DNA from 4 places in the Clostridioides sp. GD02367 genome. Region 4 is predicted to be linked to each of the others. Evidence: riboswitches for the same ligand, from Rfam matches in the RefSeq annotation. Region 4 holds a riboswitch; each other region holds the start of a gene.
The links. A riboswitch is a leader RNA that binds a small molecule or an ion and turns the genes downstream of it on or off. The one in region 4 is predicted to bind lysine.
Positions count from the first base shown of each region.

Region 1: it holds a riboswitch for lysine, as region 4 does, so the genes downstream of both, Q3223_RS16200 (Na+/H+ antiporter NhaC family protein) here and Q3223_RS01600 (YfcC family protein) in region 4, are expected to answer to the same signal.
Region 2: it holds a riboswitch for lysine, as region 4 does, so the genes downstream of both, Q3223_RS13990 (aspartate-semialdehyde dehydrogenase) here and Q3223_RS01600 (YfcC family protein) in region 4, are expected to answer to the same signal.
Region 3: it holds a riboswitch for lysine, as region 4 does, so the genes downstream of both, Q3223_RS04180 (aspartate kinase) here and Q3223_RS01600 (YfcC family protein) in region 4, are expected to answer to the same signal.

Region 1 covers NZ_JBJODK010000014.1:70,246-76,372, reverse strand. The annotation lists gene Q3223_RS16205 (lipoate--protein ligase) at 75-1,061, opposite strand; lysine riboswitch at 1,320-1,496, shown strand; gene Q3223_RS16200 (Na+/H+ antiporter NhaC family protein) at 1,634-3,364, shown strand; tRNA gene Q3223_RS16195 (tRNA-Leu) at 3,474-3,554, shown strand; glycine riboswitch at 4,074-4,178, shown strand; gene gcvPA (aminomethyl-transferring glycine dehydrogenase subunit GcvPA) at 4,388-6,127, shown strand, end outside.
Region 2 covers NZ_JBJODK010000010.1:125,104-131,230, reverse strand. The annotation lists gene Q3223_RS14000 (L-serine ammonia-lyase) at 1-707, opposite strand, end outside; gene dapA (4-hydroxy-tetrahydrodipicolinate synthase) at 1,030-1,911, shown strand; lysine riboswitch at 1,989-2,162, shown strand; gene Q3223_RS13990 (aspartate-semialdehyde dehydrogenase) at 2,340-3,341, shown strand; gene dapA (4-hydroxy-tetrahydrodipicolinate synthase) at 3,458-4,345, shown strand; gene dapB (4-hydroxy-tetrahydrodipicolinate reductase) at 4,412-5,161, shown strand; gene dapD (2,3,4,5-tetrahydropyridine-2,6-dicarboxylate N-acetyltransferase) at 5,350-6,066, shown strand.
Region 3 covers NZ_JBJODK010000003.1:32,022-38,148, reverse strand. The annotation lists gene lysA (diaminopimelate decarboxylase) at 1-534, opposite strand, end outside; gene Q3223_RS04180 (aspartate kinase) at 552-1,745, opposite strand; lysine riboswitch at 1,827-1,995, opposite strand; gene Q3223_RS04175 (hypothetical protein) at 2,106-2,723, opposite strand; gene Q3223_RS04170 (hypothetical protein) at 2,894-4,594, opposite strand; gene Q3223_RS04165 (hypothetical protein) at 4,902-5,465, opposite strand; gene Q3223_RS04160 (DUF2140 domain-containing protein) at 5,626-6,127, opposite strand, start outside.
Region 4 covers NZ_JBJODK010000001.1:386,725-392,851, forward strand. The annotation lists gene Q3223_RS01590 (glycerate kinase) at 1-925, opposite strand, end outside; gene Q3223_RS01595 (M20 family metallopeptidase) at 1,021-2,208, opposite strand; gene Q3223_RS01600 (YfcC family protein) at 2,222-3,613, opposite strand; lysine riboswitch at 3,760-3,939, opposite strand; gene Q3223_RS01605 (DUF3139 domain-containing protein) at 4,254-4,655, opposite strand; gene Q3223_RS01610 (macrolide family glycosyltransferase) at 4,948-6,123, opposite strand.

The DNA of each region.
Region 1 (6,127 bases), on a different contig from region 4:
ATGTTATAAATATTATCATGATTTTTTACATATGTAAACATAATTTTATAAATATTTTAAAATTTTTAATATTTCTATTTAACACCTAAGATTCCAGAAATTAGAATATCAGTGTCAGCTCCTAAGAAATAATCATTTATTTCAATGGAATCTAAAACATTCCTTAAAGCATTCTCTTCATGTTTCGTTCCAGCAAGTTTATCTTCCACAAATGAAACATCACGTTTTCCAAAAAAGTCTCCAAAAAATTTTATAGTAGTTATTATTCCCTTATCAACATTTAGATTAAACTCAACGTTTCCACCAGAATATTTTAACTCATTTGAAAGGGTATATTTTGGTGAATTACCAAAGTTCCAATCCCAAGTTTCATATTTTGACTTAGTAAGTTTTTCTATTTGTTCTATGTCATAATCACTTAAATAATAATTAGTATTATCAGTGTTAGTTTTAGAGAGATAATTCATTATTGCGTCCTTAAATTCTAGTATATCCATTTTAGATTGTAGATGTTCACTTATATTAGTTACACGAGATTTTACAGACTTTATGCCCTTTCCTTCAAATTTTATAGGTTTTACCTTTAGAGCTTTTGAAAGGTCATTTATCTCAGATGAAAATAACAGTGTACCATGATGCATCACCTTATTTTTGTAGTTGTATTGAGCATTTCCAGAAAACTTCTTACCATCTATAAGAAGGTCATTTCTTCCAGAAAATTCAGCGTTTACATCTAATGTTTTAAGTAAGTCTATTATTGGTTGAGTGAATCTTCTGAAATCACTAAAGCTATTATTATTGCAGGCTATGAATGTAAAATTTATATTTCCTAAATCATGAAATACAGCTCCACCACCAGATTGTCTCCTAACAACAGGTATAGAATTTTCTTTTATATATTCTAAATTTATTTCTGAAAGTGTATTTTGATTTTTTCCAACAATTATAGAAGGTTCATTCCTCCATAAAATAAATAAGTCTTCGTCAAAATTTTTTAGAAGATATTCTTCCATCGCTAAATTGAAGTAAGGGTTTGTCTTTTCATTGTAAATTAGTAACATTAAAGTAATTCCTCCATATAATTGATAAAATTTTTTTGTTATTCTTAGTACAATTAATTTTATAATTCGACAATAATGTAAAAAGTCCTTTAAATTAGAAGATTTAAAAAAGAAGACAATCTTATATTAATAGAAGTGTATATTAAACATAATTAGAAAAGTTTGGGATTTTATGTAAAAAATAAAAAGGAATTTTAAAAACTAACTTGCAAAGTTTAAATAAATAATATATACTCAAAATATACTTAAAAAAGTGAATAGAAGGGTAGAGGCGCAATAATCTATCAGTACTAATAATGAGTTAAGCACAAAGATTTATTAGGAAAGGAGATATTGCCGAAGTTTTATAATCGATGCTTTAAGATTATATTGCTGGGGGTACATAGAAAATATGTACAACTGTCACAGGTTTATTTGTGGTGAGCTATCATTTAAGGAATTATATTATATTTATTTTAATACTGTTGATGTATTGTAATTTTCAAGCCTTGAGTGTTTAGCACTTAAGGCTTTTTTAGTTTTATCAAATACCCTGTATAATTCACAAAACTAAAAAAGAGAGGGAGATTTATATGAGAAACAAAAAAATTAATATTATTTTTCTGACGACAATTATGTTTATAATGTCAACAGTAATGGTTTTTGCAGAGGAAGATATAGACACTATCGCACTAGCTAATGCAGAAAAATTTGGAATCTTAACTTTAATACCACCATTAGTTGCTATAATACTTGCATTTATAACTAAAAACGTAATAATTTCTTTACTTATAGGGATTCTTTCTGGGAGTTTTATAATTAAAGCTAGTGGTATAAATGTGTTTGCTACATTCATACAAGCATTTTTAGACTTAGTGGATAGAGCTTTGGTATCGTTATCAGACCCGTGGAATGCAGGGATAATACTACAAGTTCTAGCAATTGGAGGGGTTATAAATCTTGTTGCAAAGATGGGAGGAGCTAAGGCTATAGCTGAGGCACTTGCCAAAAGAGCGAAATCAGCGAAAGGTACACAAATTATAACATGGTTTTTAGGTCTTTTGGTATTCTTTGATGATTATGCAAATTCATTAATAGTAGGTCCTATGATGAGACCTGTTGCAGATAAAATGAAAATATCAAGAGAAAAATTAGCCTTTATAATAGATGCTACAGCAGCACCAGTTGCTGGATTAGCTATAATATCTACATGGATAGGTCTTGAAGTTGGTTTGATACATGATGCTTTTGAAAGTATAAGTGTAGATGTTGATGCATTTGGTATATTTTTAAATACAATACCATTTAGATTTTATAATATATTAATATTAGCATTTATTGTAATATCAGCATTATTATTAAAAGAATTTGGGCCAATGAAAAAAGCAGAAATAAAATCTAGAAGTAGAAAAGTTGGTACAGACCTTGATGAAGGTGTAGAAGAATTAGATGATTTAGCACCAAAAAATGGAGTAAAATTGAGTGTGTGGAATGCTATAATCCCAATAGGAACATTAATAATAGTTGCTTTGGCATCATTCTATTATAGTGGATATACGTCTATAATGGGTGGTGAAGATAAAGCTCTAATACAACTATTTACAAATTCACCATATTCTTTTGGAGCAATAAAAGAAGCATTTAGTGCATCTGATGCATCTAGAGCATTATTCCAATCTGCACTTGTTGCAAGTTTAGTTGCTATTATAATGGCTGTAGTTAAGAAGATTTTTACAGTGTCAGAAGCAATTGATGTTTGGATAGATGGGATGAAAAGTTTAGTAATAACTGGTGTAATATTAATACTTGCATGGTCATTAAGTTCAGTAATAAAAGAATTAGGTACAGCTAAATTTTTGATACACTTATTATCAGGTTCACTACCTCCATTCTTATTGCCAAGTTTAATATTTGGTTTAGGAGCAATAATATCTTTTGCTACTGGAACAGCTTATGGAACAATGGGTATACTTATGCCACTAGCAATACCACTAGCTTACTCATTAAATCCTGATATGTCTTATGTAATAGTGAGTACAAGTGCAGTCTTAACAGGTGCAATATTTGGAGACCACTGTTCTCCGATTTCAGATACAACAATACTTTCTTCGATGGGAGCTGGTTGTAATCATATAGACCATGTTAATACTCAAATGCCATATGCTATATTTACAGCAGTAATCACTATTGTATTTGGATATATACCAGCTGGATTAGGATTGCCAATATATATAGTATTACCAGTAGCTATAGCTGCTGTATTTGTTGGTATTCAAATAATTGGTAAGAGAGTTGATGAAGCAGAGATAGAACTTGCAGAATAAAGATATAAATAAATTTAACCTTTTATTATCATTCTTTTGTTAGTTTTTAGATAATTTTAAAAAGTTATTGAAAATAATAGCGAAATATAGTAAAATAAAAGAGTGATAAGCGGATGTGGCGGAATTGGCAGACGCACTAGACTTAGGATCTAGCGCCATTGGCGTGGGGGTTCGACTCCCTTCATCCGCACTCTACAGTACTTAGTTGTGCTGAAAAAAACTGGGATTGCTGGCTTTCGGAGTGGGCTATCCCGTTTTTATTTTTTGATAAATCAAATATAATATGAATATATTTCTAAGGATATTTTATTAATAAATATAAAAGCACATTGAGTGCTTTTTTTGTTGTTTAAAATTACAATTACATATAAATTCTTAGATATTTGTCAATAAGATAAAATCTTATTTTTCACAAAGATAAATTTGCAAACGATTCTATTGCATGTATAAATATATCTTTAACATAATATAGTAAATTACAATATAACTTTACTTTTAGTGTTTTATATGACATGCTAGTAATAAATTAAATAAATATATTATTTTACATTAATATATAACATATATGTATAAAAGTTAATATTATAAAAGTAGTATAATTGATAATAAAAACTTAACAAAAAAATTAATACATAAAAAAAAATAAATATAATGTGTTGACATTTAATTGAAATATTCATACAATAAAAATGAAAATAAATATTTCCAAATGAGATTAGCGAGAGAGATCTTTATATAAAAAGGCGCCGAAGAAGCAATTTAAGAAATGCCAATTCTTAGAGAAACTTTCAGGCAAATATATCGCTAATTGATGGGACTCTGGAGAGACTTAGGTTAATAGACTATAAGTCACCGAAGAAGCAAAATAATATTAAATTATTAAATCTTTCAGGTATACAAACAGGGATATATAGGCTAGGATTATTTTCTATGCTGATATATCTTTTTTTTATGAAAAAGTACAGGACATAATATCGAAATTACTTAAATATAGTGGGTCTAAATTTATAGGGAGGGTTATATATGAATGAATTGAAAAGAGTACCTTTGTATAATATACACAAAGAGCTTGGAGCAAAACTTGTTGAATTTGCTGGCTGGGAAATGCCTTTAGAATATGAAGGAATAAATAAAGAGCATGAAATGGTTAGAAAAAGTGCAGGTATATTTGATGTATCTCATATGGGAGAGGTACAAATAAAAGGTGCAGATTCAGAAAAATTTATACAAAATTTAGTTACAAATGATATAAGCACATTAAAGATAAATGACATTATATATACACCTATGTGTTATGAAAATGGAGGAGTAGTTGACGATTTATTAATATATAAATTTGGTGAAGAAGATTATTTATTAGTAATAAATGCAGGGAATATAGATAAAGATGTAGCATGGATAATAAAACAAAGTGAAGGATACCATGTAGATATAAAAAATGTTTCTAATGAAGTTAGTCAACTAGCAGTTCAAGGGCCTAAAGCAGAAGAAATTCTTCAAAAAATCATAGATATAGATTTAAAATCAATAAAATTTTATAAGTCAATTCCATCAACAAAAATATGTGGTTTAACTTGTTTAGTTTCAAGAACAGGATATACTGGAGAAGATGGATTTGAGATATATTGTAAAAGCGAACATACAGAAATAATTTGGAATGAAGTTTTAAAGGCTGGAGGAGAAGACATATGTCCTGCTGGTTTAGGCTGTAGAGATACTTTGAGATTTGAAGCAGCTCTACCTCTGTATGGCCATGAAATAAATGAACATATATCTCCAATTGAAGGAGGCTTATCAATTTTTGTAAAAACAAACAAGGAAGGTTTTGTTGGGAAAACAATCTTATCAGAAGAAAAAGAAAGTGGAGCTAAAAGAAAATTAATAGGCTTTGAGATGCAAGGTAAAGGGATGCCTAGAAATGGATACGATATAAAGATTGGCGACAAAACAGTAGGTTTTGTAACAACAGGATGTGCATCCCCAACAACAGGAAAAATTTTAGGTATGGGAATTATAGATTCTGAATATGCAAAATTAGGAAATGAAATAGGAATAGCAATAAGAAAAAAAGTTGTTCCTGCGATGATAGTTAAGAAACCTTTTTACAAAAAGCAATATAAAAAAGATAATACTATATCAAATGAAGAGAATAAATTTTCATATATACCTGCCACAAGTGAAGATAAATCAAAAATGCTAAAGGTAGTAGGATTAAATTCAGTTGATGAATTATTTTCAGATATACCAGATGAAATAAAGTTAAAAAGAGATTTGAATTTAGAAAGTGGGAAATCTGAATTAGAAGTAAGTAAAATAGTAAAAAGATTGTCAGAAGAAAATTTAAGTTTAGAAGATTTAACTTGTTTTCTTGGAGCTGGTGCATATGACCATTATATACCATCAATTATAAAACATATAACTTCAAGATCTGAGTTTTATACAGCATATACTCCATATCAAGCTGAAATAAGTCAAGGGACTTTACAAGTAGTGTTTGAGTTCCAATCTATGATTGCAGAAATTACTGGTATGGAAATTGCAAATGCATCAATGTATGATGGGGCAACTGCTGCAATAGAAGCATGTATAATGGCTATGAACCAGACGAGAAAAAGTAAAATAGTAGTATCAAAAACTACACATCCTGAAACTTTATCAGTACTAAAGACTTATCTGCAATATAAAGATTGTGAAATAGTAGAAATTGATTTTTGTAATGAATATGGAATTACAGATATAGAAAAATTAAGAGCTTCAGTAGAT
Region 2 (6,127 bases), on a different contig from region 4:
ACACCAGCAGAACCACAAGTTGGCGCTGTAACTATGATATTACCAGAAGCATTTTGCTCAGAAGCTGCTAGTGCATATGCATATACAAGTGTTGAGAAGTTTTTATCTTTTTGGTATGCATTATAAAACGTACTTGCTCTTCTTTTTAATAATAATTTACCTGGTATTATTTCATCTGTGCTTAATCCATCATCAATAGATTTTCTCATAGCATCTTTTATAGTTTTTATATAATCTTTTATGTCTTCTGGTTCACATTCCAACACAAAATCTACTAAAGTCTTATTATTTTCCTTACACCATTTTACTATCTCATCCATAGTATCTAGATGATATATACTGTTGCTTTTGCTATTTCTTTGACCTTCTTCTGCTATAGTTCCTCCACCTACAGAATATACAGTCCATTCAGCCGTTACATTTCCTTCTTTATCTAAAGCTTCAAACTTCATTCCATTTGGATGAAAATCTTTTATAATATCTTCTTCCCAAACGATTTCAACTTTTTTTGGCGATATCGTTTTTTCAATTATATAGTCAGTTAAGTGACCTTTACCTGTGGCTGCCAAACTACCATATAATATTGCTCTAAAACTTTCTGCATCTGGATTTTCATTTTTAAATCTTTCTGCTGCTCTTTGTGGTCCCATAGTATGAGAACTTGAAGGCCCACTTCCTATTTTAAAAAGTTCCTTTAAAGTATCCATATTATTCCTCCTAAATTTACGGTATTATTACTTATTATTAGATTTTACGCACATATTTATTATAACCTAAATATATTAATTATTAGTTATTAAATTCGCATAAAATTTATTTTTTATTTCCATTTTGGTATATTTTATTAAATTAATATGCATATTTTGAGAATAAAACATTTATTTCAAATTTTTCTAATATTAATATAATATAAATATCTTATTTAAACAGTTAAGATATTAACTATACCTATTAAAATTAATTAATTTGTACTATAATTATTATTGTACTTAAAAAATTAAATTTAGATAAAAAAGGAGATTTGATTATATGTTATTTAAAGGTTCTGCTGTTGCTTTAGTTACCCCATTCACAGAGGATAATAATGTCAACTTCGAAAAATTAGGTGAATTAATCGAATACCACATTGAGAATGATACAGATGCACTAGTTGTTTGTGGAACAACAGGTGAGGCAACTACTATGAGTGAATCTGAAATTTTTGCTGTAATAAAATATACAGTTGAAAAAGTTAACAAAAGAATACCTGTCATTGCAGGTACTGGTTCAAACAATACTATGTTGTCTGTTCATATGAGTCAAGAAGCTGAAAAATTAGGAGTTGATGGACTTTTAATAATAACTCCTTACTATAATAAGACTAATGAAAAAGGTCTTAAACTTCACTTTGAAACAATAGCAAATAGCGTTAAGTTACCAATTATTTTATACAATGTACCTGGAAGAACTAAAGTAAATATAAAGCCATCTGTTGTGGCTGAACTTGCTAAAATAGATAATATAGTTGCTGTAAAGGAAGCAAGTGGAGATTTAGCTCAAGTTGCAGAAATAGCTAAATTAGTACCTGAAGACTTTGCTATATACTCCGGTAATGATGACACTATATTACCACTATTATCATTAGGTGGAAGTGGTGTTATCTCTGTGCTTGCTAACATTTGCCCTAAGGAGACACATGACTTAGTAACTAAATTCTTTAAAGGTGATATTGAAGGCTCAAAAAAATTACAACTTGATATGGATGCTTTAATTGCTGCCTTATTTATAGAAGTAAATCCAGTGCCAGTTAAAACTGCCATGAATATTTTAGGTTTTAATGTTGGAGATTTAAGACTTCCTCTAGCTGAAATGGAAGAAACTAATCTTAATGTATTAAAACAAGAATTGACAAATTTTGGATTTAAATTTTAGCAATATTTATATAAATAAGTTGATTTTTTCTTAAATATGTATTATTATTAGAATAATCAAATTTTAATATCCTATTAACCTAGGGTAGAGGTAGCTGTAACTAAGAGTATCCAATAGTAGCTGGCAGGTGTTAATGATTGGAAAAAGGATTTACAGCCGAAGAAAATATTTCTTGCAATTATATTTTCTGGGATTACACATAACATGTGTAATACTGTCACTTATATTATAAGTGATGAGCTACAGGGTTTACTTTGAGTGATAAATTAGACGTACAAAGTATACCTTTGTACGTTTTTTGTATATAATTAAAGTTGTTAATATAATATTAAAGTTTTTGGATATAAAAAAATATTAACATATCTTACTTGTATAACTAAAATCAAATAAAATAATGTTTTAATAATTTAAAATTGGGGTGAATTTATATGAAAAAAGTAAACGTAGCGATAGTTGGTGCTACTGGAATGGTAGGTAGAACATTTTTAAAAGTATTAGAAGAAAGAAATTTTCCAATAGAAAATCTATTTTTATTCTCTTCTTCTAAATCAGCTGGTTCTAAAGTAATATTTTGTGGTAAAGAATATATAGTAGAAGAATTAAAGGAAACTTCATTTACTGATAGAGGTATACAAATAGCACTATTCTCTGCTGGAGGAAGTATTAGTGAAAAGTATGCTCCAATAGCAGCATCAAATGGAATCTTAGTAGTGGATAATTCTAGTCACTGGAGAATGGACCCAGATGTTCCTTTAGTAGTTCCTGAAGTAAATCCTGAAGCAATAAAAGAACACAAGGGCATAATAGCTAATCCTAACTGCTCTACTATACAAGCTATGGTTCCTCTTAAGCCACTTGATGATAAGTACAAAATTAAGAGAGTAGTATACTCTACTTACCAAGCTGTATCTGGTTCTGGTGTTAAAGGTGTTGAAGATTTAGAGAAAGGGATGAATGGTAATCCTACTGGATTCTACCCTCACCAAATATCTTACAATTGTCTTCCTCATATAGATTCATTTACTGAAAATGGATATACTAAGGAAGAAATGAAAATGGTAAATGAAACTATGAAAATACTTAATAATTACGACTTAAAAATAACTGCAACTACTGTAAGAGTTCCAGTGAGAAATGGTCATAGTGAATCTATAAACGTTGAATTTAACAATCCATTTGAATTAGAAGACTTGGTAAAAACACTTGAAGAAGCTCCAGGGGTTGTAGTAGTTGATAATCCTGCTAATAATGAATATCCAACTGCTGTAGAATTTGACAATAGAGATGAAGTATTTGTTGGAAGAATAAGAAGAGACTTCAGTGTTGACAATGGTGTAAATCTTTGGGTTGTAGCTGACAATATCAGAAAAGGTGCTGCAACTAATGCAATTCAAATAGCTGAAATGGCTTTATCATACGATTTAGTATAATATACAAACTTGTATAAATATATAATTTTGTAAAATATTAATAATAATATAAAAACAAGCATTAGAAGTAACTGTAATATAAAACACAAAAATAAAAAAGAGGGGATTGATTTTATATGATATTTAAAGGTTCTGCTGTTGCTCTAGTTACACCATTTACAAAGGATAACAAAGTTGATTTTGACAAATTAGGCGAATTGGTTGAATACCAGATAGCTAATGGTACTGATGCTATAGTATCTTGTGGTACTACTGGTGAAGCTAATACTATGACTGATGAAGAACAACTTGCTACTATTAAGTATGTTGTAGAAAAAGTTAATAAAAGAGTTCCTGTTATAGCTGGAAGTGGTTCTAATGATACTATGCACTCAGTTAATCTAAGCCAAGAAGCTGAAAAATTAGGAGTAGATGCTCTATTAATCATAACTCCTTATTACAATAAAGCTAATAAAGCTGGACTTAAACGTCATTTTGAAACAATAGCTAACAGTGTCAAACTTCCAATTATACTTTACAATGTCCCTGGAAGAACTTGTGTAAATATAAGTCCTAGCCTTATAGTTGAACTTGCTAAAATAGATAATATAGTTGCTGTAAAAGAAGCTAGTGGAGACCTAGGACAGGTTGCAGAAATAGCTAGTTTAGTTCCAGATGATTTTGCTATCTACTCTGGTAATGATGATACTATACTTCCTTTATTATCTTTAGGAGGTCAAGGAGTTATATCAGTACTTGCTAATGTTTGCCCTCAAGAAACTCACGATTTAGTAGCCAAATTCTTTGAAGGCGATATAGAAGGTTCTAGAAAATTACAACTTGGTATGGATGCTCTAATAGCAGCTTTATTTATAGAAGTAAATCCTATACCAGTTAAGACTGCAATGAATTTACTAGGATTCAATGTTGGAGATTTAAGATTACCTCTAGCAGAAATGGACCCAGCAAATTTAGAAGTATTAAAGAAAGAATTAGTTAACTTTGGACTAAAAGTTAATGCATAGTAAAAATTGATGCATGGTAAAAAATAGGTTTGGTCAAAAGTTAGCCCTTAATCATAGGAGGAAATTATGTTAAAAGTTATAGCAACTGGTTATGATGGAAAAATGGGTAAGATTTTAGCCGATACTATAAGAGAAGATAGTGAATTAGAATTGGTTTGTGTTGCAGCTAGAGGTATGGATAGTTGTGAAGGTGACCTTAAAATCTACGAAGACATGAGCACTATAGTTGAAGAAGTTGATGTAGTTATAGATTTTTCTCATCACTCTAATTTAGATAATATCTTATCTTATGTTTTAAAGACTAAGACACCTTTAGTAATTGCTACTACTGGATATAATGATGAAGAAATGAACAAAATACATGAAGCGGCTAAAGTTATTCCTGTATTCCAATCATATAATATGTCTCTTGGTGTAAATGTATTAGTGAAATTAGTTAAAGATGCAGCTAAATTATTAGAAGGATTTGATATAGAAATAATAGAAAAACATCACAACAGAAAAGTAGATGCCCCAAGTGGCACAGCTGTTATGATTGCTAACGCTATAAAAGAGGTTTTACCAAATGTTGAAAATAATTATGGTAGATATGGTCGTAGCGCAAAAAGACAACCAAACGAAGTTGGTATTCATGCTATAAGAGGTGGAAATATTGTTGGTGAACATGATGCTCTATTTGCAGGAGATAATGAAGTCCTTACAATAAGCCATCAAGCCCAATCTCGTGGTATCTTTGCAAGTGGTTCTATAGCTGCTGCTAAATACTTAGTTAAACAAAAACCAGGATTTTATAATATGGACAGCATGTTAGGATAATAACAATAATATAATGAGGACACACAGTTTAACTCAAATATATACAATAGATAAATTTATTTGATACTATGCTTATATGATAAAAAATCTGTAAAATAAATGTAAATAATGAAAAGTAAGTATATACTAAAATTGATAAATAAGTATATAATAAAAGAAATATAATGAAATACAAGGAGAATTAACAAATGGTAAATTTAAACGATGCTTATGAAATAGCAAGATATATAAAAGAAGTTAAAAAGAAAACACCTGTTAAGGTATATGTAAATACTAACTCTTTACATTTCCAATCAACTGATAAATTTAAAGTATTTGGATGCAATGGTTCTTATATATTTATAGGTGACTATGAAGATATAATGGAAGTATTAGATAAACATGGTAAAGATATAATAGATACTCATGTAGAATACGATAGAAGAAATTCTGCTATTCCTCTAAAAAATACTTTAAGTGAACATGCAAGAATCGAGCCAGGTGCAATAATAAGAGACATGGTTACTATAGAAAAAAATGCTGTTGTAATGATGGGAGCTGTTATAAATATAGGAGCTGTTATTGGTGAAGGTTCTATGGTAGATATGAATGCTGTTATTGGAGCTAGAGGTACTCTTGGTAAAAATGTTCATTTAGGTGCTGGAGCTGTTGTTGCTGGTGTTTTAGAGCCACCTTCTGCTACTCCTGTTATAGTTGAAGATGATGTTTTAATAGGAGCTAATGCAGTTATTCTTGAAGGTGTTAGAATCGGTAAAGGTGCTGTTGTTGCAGCTGGTGCTATTGTAACTACTGATGTAGAAGCTGGTGCTGTTGTTGCTGGTTCTCCTGCTAAAGTTATAAAAATGAAAGATGAAAAAACGGCTGACAAGACTAAACTTATGGATGACCTTAGAAATTTAGATTAATTAAATAAGTAATGTATAAGCAAAAGGGTGTCTCAACATGAATTTAATTCATTAGAGACAC
Region 3 (6,127 bases), on a different contig from region 4:
AAATCCAAATTTAGAATCTATCTGTCCAGTTTTTATATAATCGTGTGTATGAGCCTCTATTCCAGGTGTTATTCTAAAATATATTTCTTGAACTTTACCTTTTTCTTCACATAACTTTTCAATCAAATCCAATTCATAAAAATTGTCTACTACAAACTTACCTACACCTAAATCTAATCCCATATTTATTTCTTCTTTAGTCTTATTATTTCCATGGAAGAAAACTTTTTCCATAGGGAAATTTGATTTGTAGGCTGTATATAATTCGCCTCCTGAAACTACATCTAGGCACATTTGTTCTTCATTTATAAGATTACACATATAAATAGGTAAAAAAGCTTTACCTGCATAAGCAACCTTGTTTTTTCCATCTTTGGCTTTAAAATATTCTACATATTCTCTACAGTTTTGTCTTACCAAAGCTTCATCAAATACATAAAGTGGAGTTTGATATTTTTCACTAAGCTCTAAACAACTCACTCCTCCAATATATAATTCATTATCATTTACAGTCATAGTTCCATGAAGTTTCATAATATCCTCCCCAAATTTTATATATTAAATACTTCTGCTATTTTTTCTATAGCTATTTGCTTATCATCAGAATTTATAGCACATGTTATACGAATTTCTGATGTAGTTATAAGTTTTATCATTATACCATTTTCATTGAATATCTTAAATACCTTAGCAGCAACTCCAGAAGTATTTTTCATGCCAAGACCTACCAAAGAGAATTTAGTGATATTATTATCAACCACTACATGTTCTTCATCTGTGTACTTAGATACTATCTTCTTACATTCTCCTAATTCTTCTTTTGGAACTGTAAATGATACACTTATTTTATCTAAGATAGGTGCAGTCTGACTTATCATATCTACACTTATCCCTATAGTTGCTATATCTTCAAATAAACTAGATATATTTTCTGCTTTAAAATCTTTGATTGTTATAGAGCTATCGTCATCACTAGTAGCTAATCCTGTTATTACTTTATCCTCTAATTTCATATCTTTTCCCCCTCTTATATATGTTCCTTTTACTGTACCACATGTACGTCCAACATAAATTTCAACACCATATTTTTGTGCAAGTTCTATACTTCTTGAATGCATTACTTGTGCTCCTAAACTTGCTAACTCAAGCATTTCTTCATATTCAATCTCATCAAGTTTACTAGCCTTTGAATATTTTCTTGGGTCTGTAAAATAGATTCCATCAACATCTGTATATATCTCACATTTCCCATTTAATTTAACTGCAAGAGCCACAGCAGATGTGTCTGAACCACCTCTCCCAAGAGTAGTTACATCACCATCTTCATTGATTCCTTGAAATCCAGTTACTATTACGACATTTCCTTCATCTAAACTATTTTTAATTCTATTTACATTTATATCATCAATTTGAGACTTCCCATGAAGACCACTTGTTTTTATATTTAGCTGATAAGCATTATAACTTACAGCCTTACATCCAAGTGCATTTAATGCTATTGATAATAAAGAAGCTGAAATCATTTCTCCAGTAGACATCAAAGCATCCAATTCTCTTTTACTAGGTTCATTACTCAATTCTTTAGCCAACTTTATATATTCATCAGTGGATTTACCCATGGCAGACACAACTATTACCATTTGTGGATTTTCTTTTCTTCGTTCTATTATGTTTTCTGCAATTGATTTTATTTTATCAGTATCTGCCACCGAACTTCCACCATATTTTTGAACAATTATACTCATGCTTTTTCCCCCTCAAGTTAAATTTTGATAAATAAAAACGCCCAAAGGTATACTTTGGACGTGTAAATCTCATAGACCAAGTAACCTTGTAGCTCATCACTTTAAAAGTGACAGCCTTATACATATTCTGCATAAGTCCAGAAAATCCATCCGTCAACAAATTTTCTTCGGCTATAGACCCTTTCATCAATCATCAACACTTACCAGCTCCTATTGAATACTATTGAATATAGCTACCTCTACCCTAGGCTCATTATTTTTAATTAATTTATTAATATAGTTTTATCACATTCTATATAATATTGCAACAATTATTTTACAAAATGTGGCAAATCTATAATTCTCTTTTTTAAAATTAGGTTATATACAATTAAATAGTTTATTTAATCCTAAATCTATAAAATTTATACTATACTCACTATCATATCTCTCTAAATCATTTAATTCAGATAGATTATCTGGTGTAACTACCAAAACGTTTGGCACTTTAAAAAATGGAATTGTAGATTTATCTATCTTTCTAGAAAGATTTTCATATTTAGAAATATCTATTTCATTATTTAAATCAACATCTACTAGAACCTGTTTTATATTACCAAATTGGTCTGTATATTCAATAAATAAATCATATTTCATATCATCCACACTAACATTTCGGTAGAATCTTTTTACATCACAACCTGCAGTATTGATTCTAACAACTAATTCTGACCCTACTAGAGCCTTTATTAAATCATCTCCCTTAAAAAGTTTACTACCATTCAAATAGTATACGTATGAGAGGTCTTTGTAATTATAATAATCTACATCACAAGGATATTTTTTAAGTGTATACTCACTACACATTTTTCTCAAGGTTTTTTTAAAGTTTTTTTTATTATATCTCTTTTGGTCTCCATAAATTTTTCTAAATTGAGCTTCTGTAACACATCTAACCCTGCTAATTAAAAGCAATATCTCTTTTTCCATATTAGTCATAGTACATTCTCCTTGAAGTATTATTTGCAAAGTTGTACTAATATTATATTAATTTTATGACATTAAATTTACAAAGAATTAAAATAAAATAGCTAGTTTTTATAAAAATAAATTTTATAAAAACTAGCTATTAATATATTAAATACTATTTTCGATTTTTTTAAGTTAAACTATACATTATCTTGATTCTCAGAACCTTGAGAGTTTGTATTTTCGTCAGTTCCTGTTCCCTCTTTTGCTTTTTTATCTTCAAAGTTTGCAATATTTAGGTTATCAAATTCTGACATTTCAATTACACCAGATAATTCTTTTGAATATGATATTTTGACTTTATCTCCAACTTGAGTCAATGGCAATTCACTAGATACTTTTGAAGTAGCTTTGAATATTATCTCTTTATTTGAATCTAAAGTCACATAATAATTAGTATTTCCACCTCGTACATCTGGACTTATTCTTGTCACTGTACCTTCTATGACTTCATCTTTTAAATCATTATCCAGTTTTAAATCATTACCCTTAGATTCTAATGAATCTTTATAGTTTCTCAATGCTTCGTTTTTATCTTCACCTAAACCAAGCACATTATAATCTTCAACAGATACAAATGCAACTCTCTTTACAAGACCAGCCTTATCTTTTAACGATGATACATATGTTGGTTGACCTAATATATTATACATTACAGGGAATGTTGCTTCATAATTCTTTTCTTGAACATTACCTTCAGCTGATTTCATTGCAGCTGTCTCAGTAGCTCCTGGTTGCTTATATAATTTAGCTTCTTTTGTTCTAGAGTCAACTAACATAAATCCAATTGTAGATTCATCTCCTCCTGAAGATGTTATACCTGTATACCAATAAGACCTATTATCATTTCCATAAACTAATGATGTTCCTTCTGTTGGCACTAGTACTCCTTTTTCTGATATAACAGAATTTAAAAATCCATTAACATAAACTCCCCAGTCTTTAATCTGGTCTGTTATAAATTCTTGTGGCTGGATTCTATCCACCCATTTAGGTGTATTTTTAACATTGTAAACATTTATTTTTCCAGTTTCTGCATCAACAGTAGCTATTCCTGTAGCATTTGCTCCTCCATAACCAATTTTATGCTCATATAAACTTACAACCCAATAAGGTTTCCCTTCATCATTTATTTCAAGGGTAAAATCTGTCATACCAACATTTACCACACCATGTATGTATAAATGTCTCTGTAAATCTTGATGCAAGTAAGCTTCTGGTTGATATACTATCTTTATTGGTTTTCCATCTATTTCTTGAACTAATTGAACATCTTGAGGGTTACTTGCAGATACTTTTACATAACCACTTGAACCACTTAAAGATGTTACCCACTTAATTATGTCTCTATGAACAAGAGGTGCAACCCAGTACAATTCTCCATCCACATTTTGTATATGGAATTTTCCTAATTTTGACACACTACCTATAGCTGGAACTTCTCCAAGCTTTTTATCTCCCAATTTCATGGCCATATCTTCATCTACAAGACGAATGTCATTTACACTGACAGGACTAATGTCGTCAGTAAATTTACTTTCAGTTACTTTTCCTAATAATTCTTTATATGCCTTTGCATGAAATACAGGTGTAGAAGTTATAAAAGGTACAACTACAATATACACAAGTAAAGCTATTGCTATTGAAAAATTATATTTAGCAAGTTTAGATGTTCTTTCATTTCTATCTAACATCATATCTAGTATTCCTGCCACAACAAAGAAAATTATTCCTACTGAAAATAAAGATGTGAAATCTAATCTAAGTACAGGTAATTTAATAAATGCATAAATTGCTACAATTATTATTGCAACTCCATATGTTTTAAGATATCGTTTCATTTAATACTCCTCTCTACAAAATGTTATTATTACTATTATATCCATATATTTACAAAAAATAAATATTTATCATATTTATTTATGTGTTAAGATATCTTTATACATTTATATAGATATTTTATTCAATTATATCTTATCTATATACCCCAAAAATACTGTAAAAATACAGATAATCACTAAAATTTAAAAACTGAAGAAAGTATTCTAACTAAGATTTACGAATTCTTAATCCTCTCGAAGTTAAACTACTATCTTCAGCCTAATTATCTAGCAATAGTTTTTATATGATAAACTCTAAAATAAATTTTTAGATGTTTGCGATTTTTGATACATAAGAATGTTGTCTAGAATTATATTCTGATAATAAACCTTCATATTCTAAGGTTAAACCAGGTAAATTATAAAAATCATTTGGTGTTACTTCAAATGATTGTTTATTTAAAATGTCTATTTCACTTTTTTCTAACATATCAGCAACAAAGTTTGAACATACATATTTATATTCAGATTGTCTATGAATATTCATTGGCAAATATATTAATGCCATTGTATCATAATAGTAATCTTCTCTATAATCACTAATTAATTTTATATTTTTAAATAGATTTTCATATTGTAAATTATCTACTTCTAATGAATATACTCTACACACAGTATTTTTTCTTATAGCATATAATCCTTGATTTATATTTTCTTCAACAAATCCCCCAATAAACGGATTTCTCGGATTTAATCTCCCAAAAGAATACATTGGCTTTAAATTTTCATTTAGTGATATTGACACATGTGTATACAGTTTTTTACTTATATTCCTTATTAAGTAAGATAATACAGTTCCTGTATATGTTGTTACAATATAGACTTTATTCATCATTTCCCCCCAATCTAGTAACTAAATAATATTACGTATTTACAACTTAATATCATAGAACATTCTAACACAATAAATGTTATTTTACAAATTTTGATTTTAAAGTACTCCAATGTTATATGAAATATAATAAAAATATAAATATAAGTTTTCTATATTTTTAACCAACAGCTGTTTTCTTTAAATTAATCAAATGATTTAGTATATCCTGAGCCTTTCCAGAATCCTTCAAATATCCTAATGCCCCATTTATTTGTGACTTCAAATCTATTTCTACTTCCATATCCAAATCAATATTTCCTTTTTTTATAGATATATTTTTAAGAGTTACTGGATAAAGATAACTTTTCTCTAAAGTAACCTTATTTCCATTAACTTCAAATGGAACTTTTTTATTATAGTTACTTAGTATTTTCTCTAACATCTTATCACTTATCTTGAATTTACCAAGTTTTACATTTTCAAGGCTTACAATTAGATTCTCTCCTTTTAAAGTAGGTCTCAATTCAAGTTCATATTGGCTATTTATTAATCCAAATACCTTATATGGCCCTGCCACTTTTATTTTTCCATCTTTCATTTCAACAAAATTATTTTCAAGCTCTTTAATCCCATGCTTATGCATTAATGTATATATTAAATTTCTAAACTCATCCTCTGAA
Region 4 (6,127 bases):
CAACTCCTATTGGTGCCTTGCCCATAGCAGTTTGCTTATCCAATCTACCTTCTCCTGTTATTACAAAGTCTACATCTTTCAACTCATCCTCTAATTTAATTTCTTCTAATATTATTTTTATGCCAGATTCTAACTTTGAATTTAAGAATCCTAAAAAGGCAAATCCTAATCCACCTGCTGCTCCTACCCCTTCTACATTGGCTATATCTTTATCCAAATCATTTTTAACTACATTAGAAAAATTTCTAAGCCCATTATCTAACTCTTCAATTATTTCTCGTGTTGCACCTTTTTGAGGTCCATATATGTATCCAGCTCCATTTTCTCCAAACAGTGGATTGTTTACATCACAAGCTATTTTAAAGTTACATTCATCTAATTCTTTTAGTCTATTATCTATTTTTATGTGTCTTATTTTATTTAAAACTTTTCCACCTAAATCTACTAATTTATTATTCTTATCATAAAACTCAAACCCTAAAGCTTGAAGCATACCTACTCCTGCATCATTGGTAGCACTTCCACCTAATCCTACTATAAAATTTCTACAGCCCTTATTTATAGCTTCCTTTATTATTTCTCCAACACCATAAGTTGTAGTGTATAAAGGATTTCTAAGTTCAGTTGGGACTAATGTCAATCCTGATGCTTGAGCAATTTCTATTATTGCAGTATTCGTATCTTTTAATAATCCATATGTCGCATTTACTTTCTTAATTATTGGCCCAGTAACTTCTATAGTTTCTTTTGTCCCATTCATTCCTTGAACTAAAGCATCTACTGTTCCTTCACCACCGTCAGCAAGTGGTAGTATCTTTACTTTTGCATTTTTTTCAACTTTTAATATCCCTTTTTTGATTGCATTTGCTGCTTCAATTGAGGATAAACTCCCCTTAAAGGAATCTATAGAGATTAATATTTTCATATTTATCTACTCCTTATTTTAATATACGATTTTATAATATTAATAAAAGAGGTATTACCGATTTTCAAGTAATACCTCTTTGTTTTATTTTTAAATTAATTTATGTGATTTTTCTTAATCTCATCAAGTAGTCCATCTTCTAAATAAATTTCTAATGCACAACCCACCATTGCCTTTACTGCTTTATGAAGTTTATCATAAGCTTCTGTAGAATTTGCATAATTTAGAAATTCTTTTTCGTGAACATATACCATTGGATTTATATCTAAAGCTATTTCTGTATACATAGTAGGGCAAACTTGACTTACATTACCTATATCTGTAGAACCCACTGGTCCATCTTTTCCCTCTAGTATATCTGTTATACCTGCTTCAATCAAATTATTTTTTGTTATATTTTGAAGTACTTTATTATTTATTATATTGTCAAAAGAATTTTCAAAATATCTATAAGATAGCTTAGCTCCTGTCATTAACTCTGCACCTTTTGCACAGTTTATAACTTTTTTAGTAACTTCATCTAAATAACTTCTTTCAGCAGCTCTTACAAAAAACTTACAAGCAGCTTTTTCTGGAACTATATTTGGAGCTTCTCCTCCATTTGAAACTATACCATGTATTCTAACATCTGATTTTACATGTTGTCTTAGAGCATTTATTCCAGCAAAAGTAAGTTGTACTGCATCCAATGCATTAACTCCCATATGAGGATGACTAGCCGCATGTGCTGATACACCTTCAAAGCTAAACTCTAATGAGTCTATTGCTAAAGCTTTGCAGTTTATATTATTAAAAGCTTCTATATGCATCTGATAGCTTACATCAATATCATCAAAAGCTCCTGCTTTAACTAAGTCACATTTTCCTCCTGTTGTTTCTTCAGCTGGTGTTCCTATTAATACAATTTTTCCTTTAAAACTTTCTTTTAACTTGCTTAATACTATACAAGCTCCTAGTGTAGATGCTGCAATCCAGTTATGACCACAAGCATGACCTGGCTCTTTATCTTCTCCATATCCAGGAAGTGCATCATACTCAGCTAAAAACGCTATAGTAGGACTATCACTATCTCCTAGCTCTGCTCTAAAAGCAGTATCCATATTACAGTATGGATAAGTTGTGTCAAATCCATATTCCTTCATTTTCTCTACTAAATATTTTGATGATATATATTCTTCATCTCCTAGCTCTGGGTTGTTGAATATAAAATCGCATACTTCTTCAATTTCTTTTCCAAGTTCATTCTCTATCTCATAAGCTCTTTTCTTTATATTCTCTATCATAACTTACCTCCTATTAGAATCCTAGATATAATCCTACTGTCAAAAATACCATTACAAGAATTGTTAATACTACCATTAGAGGAACTATGAATCTAACCCACTTTGACCAAGGGATATTAGCTACTGCTAGTGCTCCCATTAAAACACCTGATGTAGGTGTTATTAAGTTAGTTACACCTATCCCAAATTGATAAGCTGTAACTATCATTTGTCTAGATACATCTACTAAGTCTCCAAGTGGTGCAAGTACAGGTATTGTAAGTGATGCAAGCCCTGATGCTGATGGTATTAAAAATGCTATTAATCCTTCTATTAAGAAAGTTAAGTTTATAAATATAGTTTTTGGTAATCCATTTAATAAATTTGCCGCAGAATTTAAAATTGTATCTATTATAAATCCATTTTCTGCTATTATTACGATTCCACGTGCAAATGCTATACATAATCCTGCTGTCATTAAATCTCCAGCTCCACTTATAAATGAATTAACTATTTCATCTTGCTTAAGCCCTGATGCTATTCCAGATATTATACCTATGGCTGTAAATATCATTGCAATTTCAGCTATATACCATCCTAATTTTAAAACACCAAATATCATAATTCCCATACCTATTACGAAAATTGCTATTACAATGGCTTCTCTTTTTGTAAATTCTTTTATGTTTGTATCACTATTAACCATTGATTCTTGATTCAGTGATATATCATGTACTAAAGACTTTTTAGGGTCTTTTTTTACTTTATTAGCATACATCATAACAAATGCTATAGATATAGCCATATATATTATAAACATAACAACTCTAAACTCTATTCCAGAACCTGGTGCTATTTGTGACAATGCCTGTGCTATTCCTACAGAGAAAGGATTAGTAGTCGCCGCTCCAAATCCAGCTGTTGCCCCTATAAATACTGTTGCCACCGCGGTTAATGAATCATATCCCATGCTGGTCATAAGTGGAATAAATATCATATAAAAAGGTAATGTTTCTTCACTCATTCCAAAAGTTGTACCACCAAGACCAAATAAAATCATAGATATAGGTATTATTAAAAATTGAAACTTCTTCATTTTATTTACAGTGTGTGCTATAATGGCTTCTATTGCACCTGTTTTATTAACTATTCCAAAAGCCCCTCCAACTATTAAAACAAATCCAACTACTTCAGCTGCATCTATAAATCCATTTATAGGAGCTGAAAATACATCAGTAATACCTTGTGGATTTGATGGTGCTTTTTCATAAGTTCCAGCTACAACAACTGACCTTCCGTCTATATCTACCCTTTCAAAATTTCCACTTGGTACTATCCAAGTAAGAACTGCCATTACTACTATTAATAAGAATATTATAGTAAGTGTCTGCGGCATAGTAAACCTCTTCTTTTTTAAACTGCTCATTTTTATTCTCCCCACTTTTAAATTAAAATATTTTATTATTGCATCCCTTTTCTATCCTATTTTGTATAGATGTAAAAAAGCTCAACATGGATACATGTTGAGCTAAATGTGCTAAATACAATATACCTACATCTTCCCTTTATCTTATCTAAGATAGCTCTCCATCAAAATTCGGGATGAATTTGATGACAGTACTGTACCTATTAAATACAGTCCCAGCACTAGCTTTGGACACTAGCACTTCGGCACTTACTCCTTTTATATTGCTTCATTGGTTTCCAACCTCTTCAATACTAATCTTAGTAAATGCAACCTCTACCTCAATCTTTTTATTAGATGAGGTAATGCTTATTAAATTTTATTTATTGTAAATAATTGTAGCATAATATGTCGAGATTGTAAATATTTTCAATATAATATACTTAGAATTAAATTTTATTTTCCACACCAATAAACTTTATATCTGCACATACATTCAAAGAATGTAGTATATTTTTATATCTAATTTTTTAAAGTCTGAAGATATATGTTTTTATATGTAACAAATTATACTTTCTCTATTAAGTGAATCTTTGGATATTTTTATTAGATGTTTATTAATAATTGATTACCATAAGAAATCATTCTATTGTATCCTCAACTATTTATTCAATTCTTTTTTAAGATAAATTGGTGGATACTTAATACTTTTTAATTCTTCATTACTTTTTAGAAGCTTATTGTTTTCTACATTATAAATTTGTAACATAACTTTATTTACATATAGGGCATAATAATCATCACTATAAAAATATTGATATTCATATTGTGAATCATCTTTATAATTTACTCTATACAGTATTCCATTATAGCTTGCTTTCTTTGCTTTTTCTTTTGTAATACTCTTTATATCATCTTCCGAAATACCTTGCTTTACCATATATTTATTGATATATATCTCAGCCTCCTTCCATGGTTTGAAATAGTTATTATATACAACACTTCCTGCTATACCTACAATACCTATAATTAATACTACTAAAATAATTCTATATTTTCTCATGCTAATTCCCCTTCTTTTATTATTTAAAACTATTATAATTCATTAAAAAAAGATGTTATATTTTTCTATTAGAATATAACATCCCTCGTATTTAGTATCAATATACATGCCCTAACTGGTAGGTTAAAAGGCCCTACTGTCAGTATTTTTATTAAGTAGTATATATATTTCCTACTTTCCATGTAGTTTTATTTCATTATTATAAAAATTTCACAAGTATTTGTTTTAGAATATCTATTGCAATATTTCAATTAACATAATAAGTATCATATTAGCTTCTAAATTTATATATTCAGCAATATGACTTTATAAGCTGTAATATTACATCAGCTGCCTTATTTGAACCACCTGCATTATAAAAGCTTTTTGATAGTTTAATTGCCTCTTCTTTGTATCCATTATCATTCATAACTTTAAATACAGTATCTTTAATATTTTTTGACCTATTTTCTTTTAACATCAGTCCTGCACCTAAATAAGCAACTCTATTAGCTACCATTCTCTGCTCTGAATGTTGTGGAAATAAGACCATAGGTACCCCATAATATAAACTTTCATTTACACTATTCATACCACAATGAGTGATAAACACATCAGCTTCTTGAAGTATAGCAATCTGTTCAACACTATTTTTAACTTCAAAGTTATTTGGTATATTCCCTAAACTTTTAATGTCAGTATCTCTACCAACAGACATAATTATATCAACATCACAATCTTTAAATGCTTTTATACAGTTTTCATAAAAATTAACATTTTTATTATTAATCGTACCAAGTGAAATATATATAAGTTTTCTCTTTTTATCTTTAGGCTTAACAATCAACTTTGATACTGATGGCCCTACAAAAGAATATTTACTGGAAAAAGTTTCTGACATTGGCTGAAATTCTTTTGATGTATATACAATAGTATTTGTATCATTATCATTAGAAATCATAGAAACAAAGTTTTTTACATAATATCCTTTTCTTTGTAAGAGCTTTATTTTTTTATTAATACGTCTCATCCCCAAAAACATATGAACAACTTCCATAAAACTTTGCTTCATCATTTTTGCTGTATGTTTATTAAATGCAAAAGTTGTTGTAGAGCATATATATGGAATATTAAGTTTTTGTGCAAATAACTTTCCCCAAAAGCTTAATGAGTCTGATACAATACAATTTGGATTAAAAACTTTAAGTTCTCTACATACTTTTTCATCTAAAGATATTGTAGTGTCTGCTATCATCTCAATTAACCCAGAGAAATCCTTGCCAATTTTTTTCTCATCTTCAGGACGTAATTCTGGGAGATATTTATCACAACTAATAAATTTTGCTCCAGTATCTTCAATTTTATCTTTAAATTCATTAAAAGAATAATACAATACTTCATTCCCTCTATCTACTAATTCACGAACTACTTCAATGGTTGGATTAGTATGACCATATGCAGGAATGCTGAAAAAAACTATTTTACTCATATTT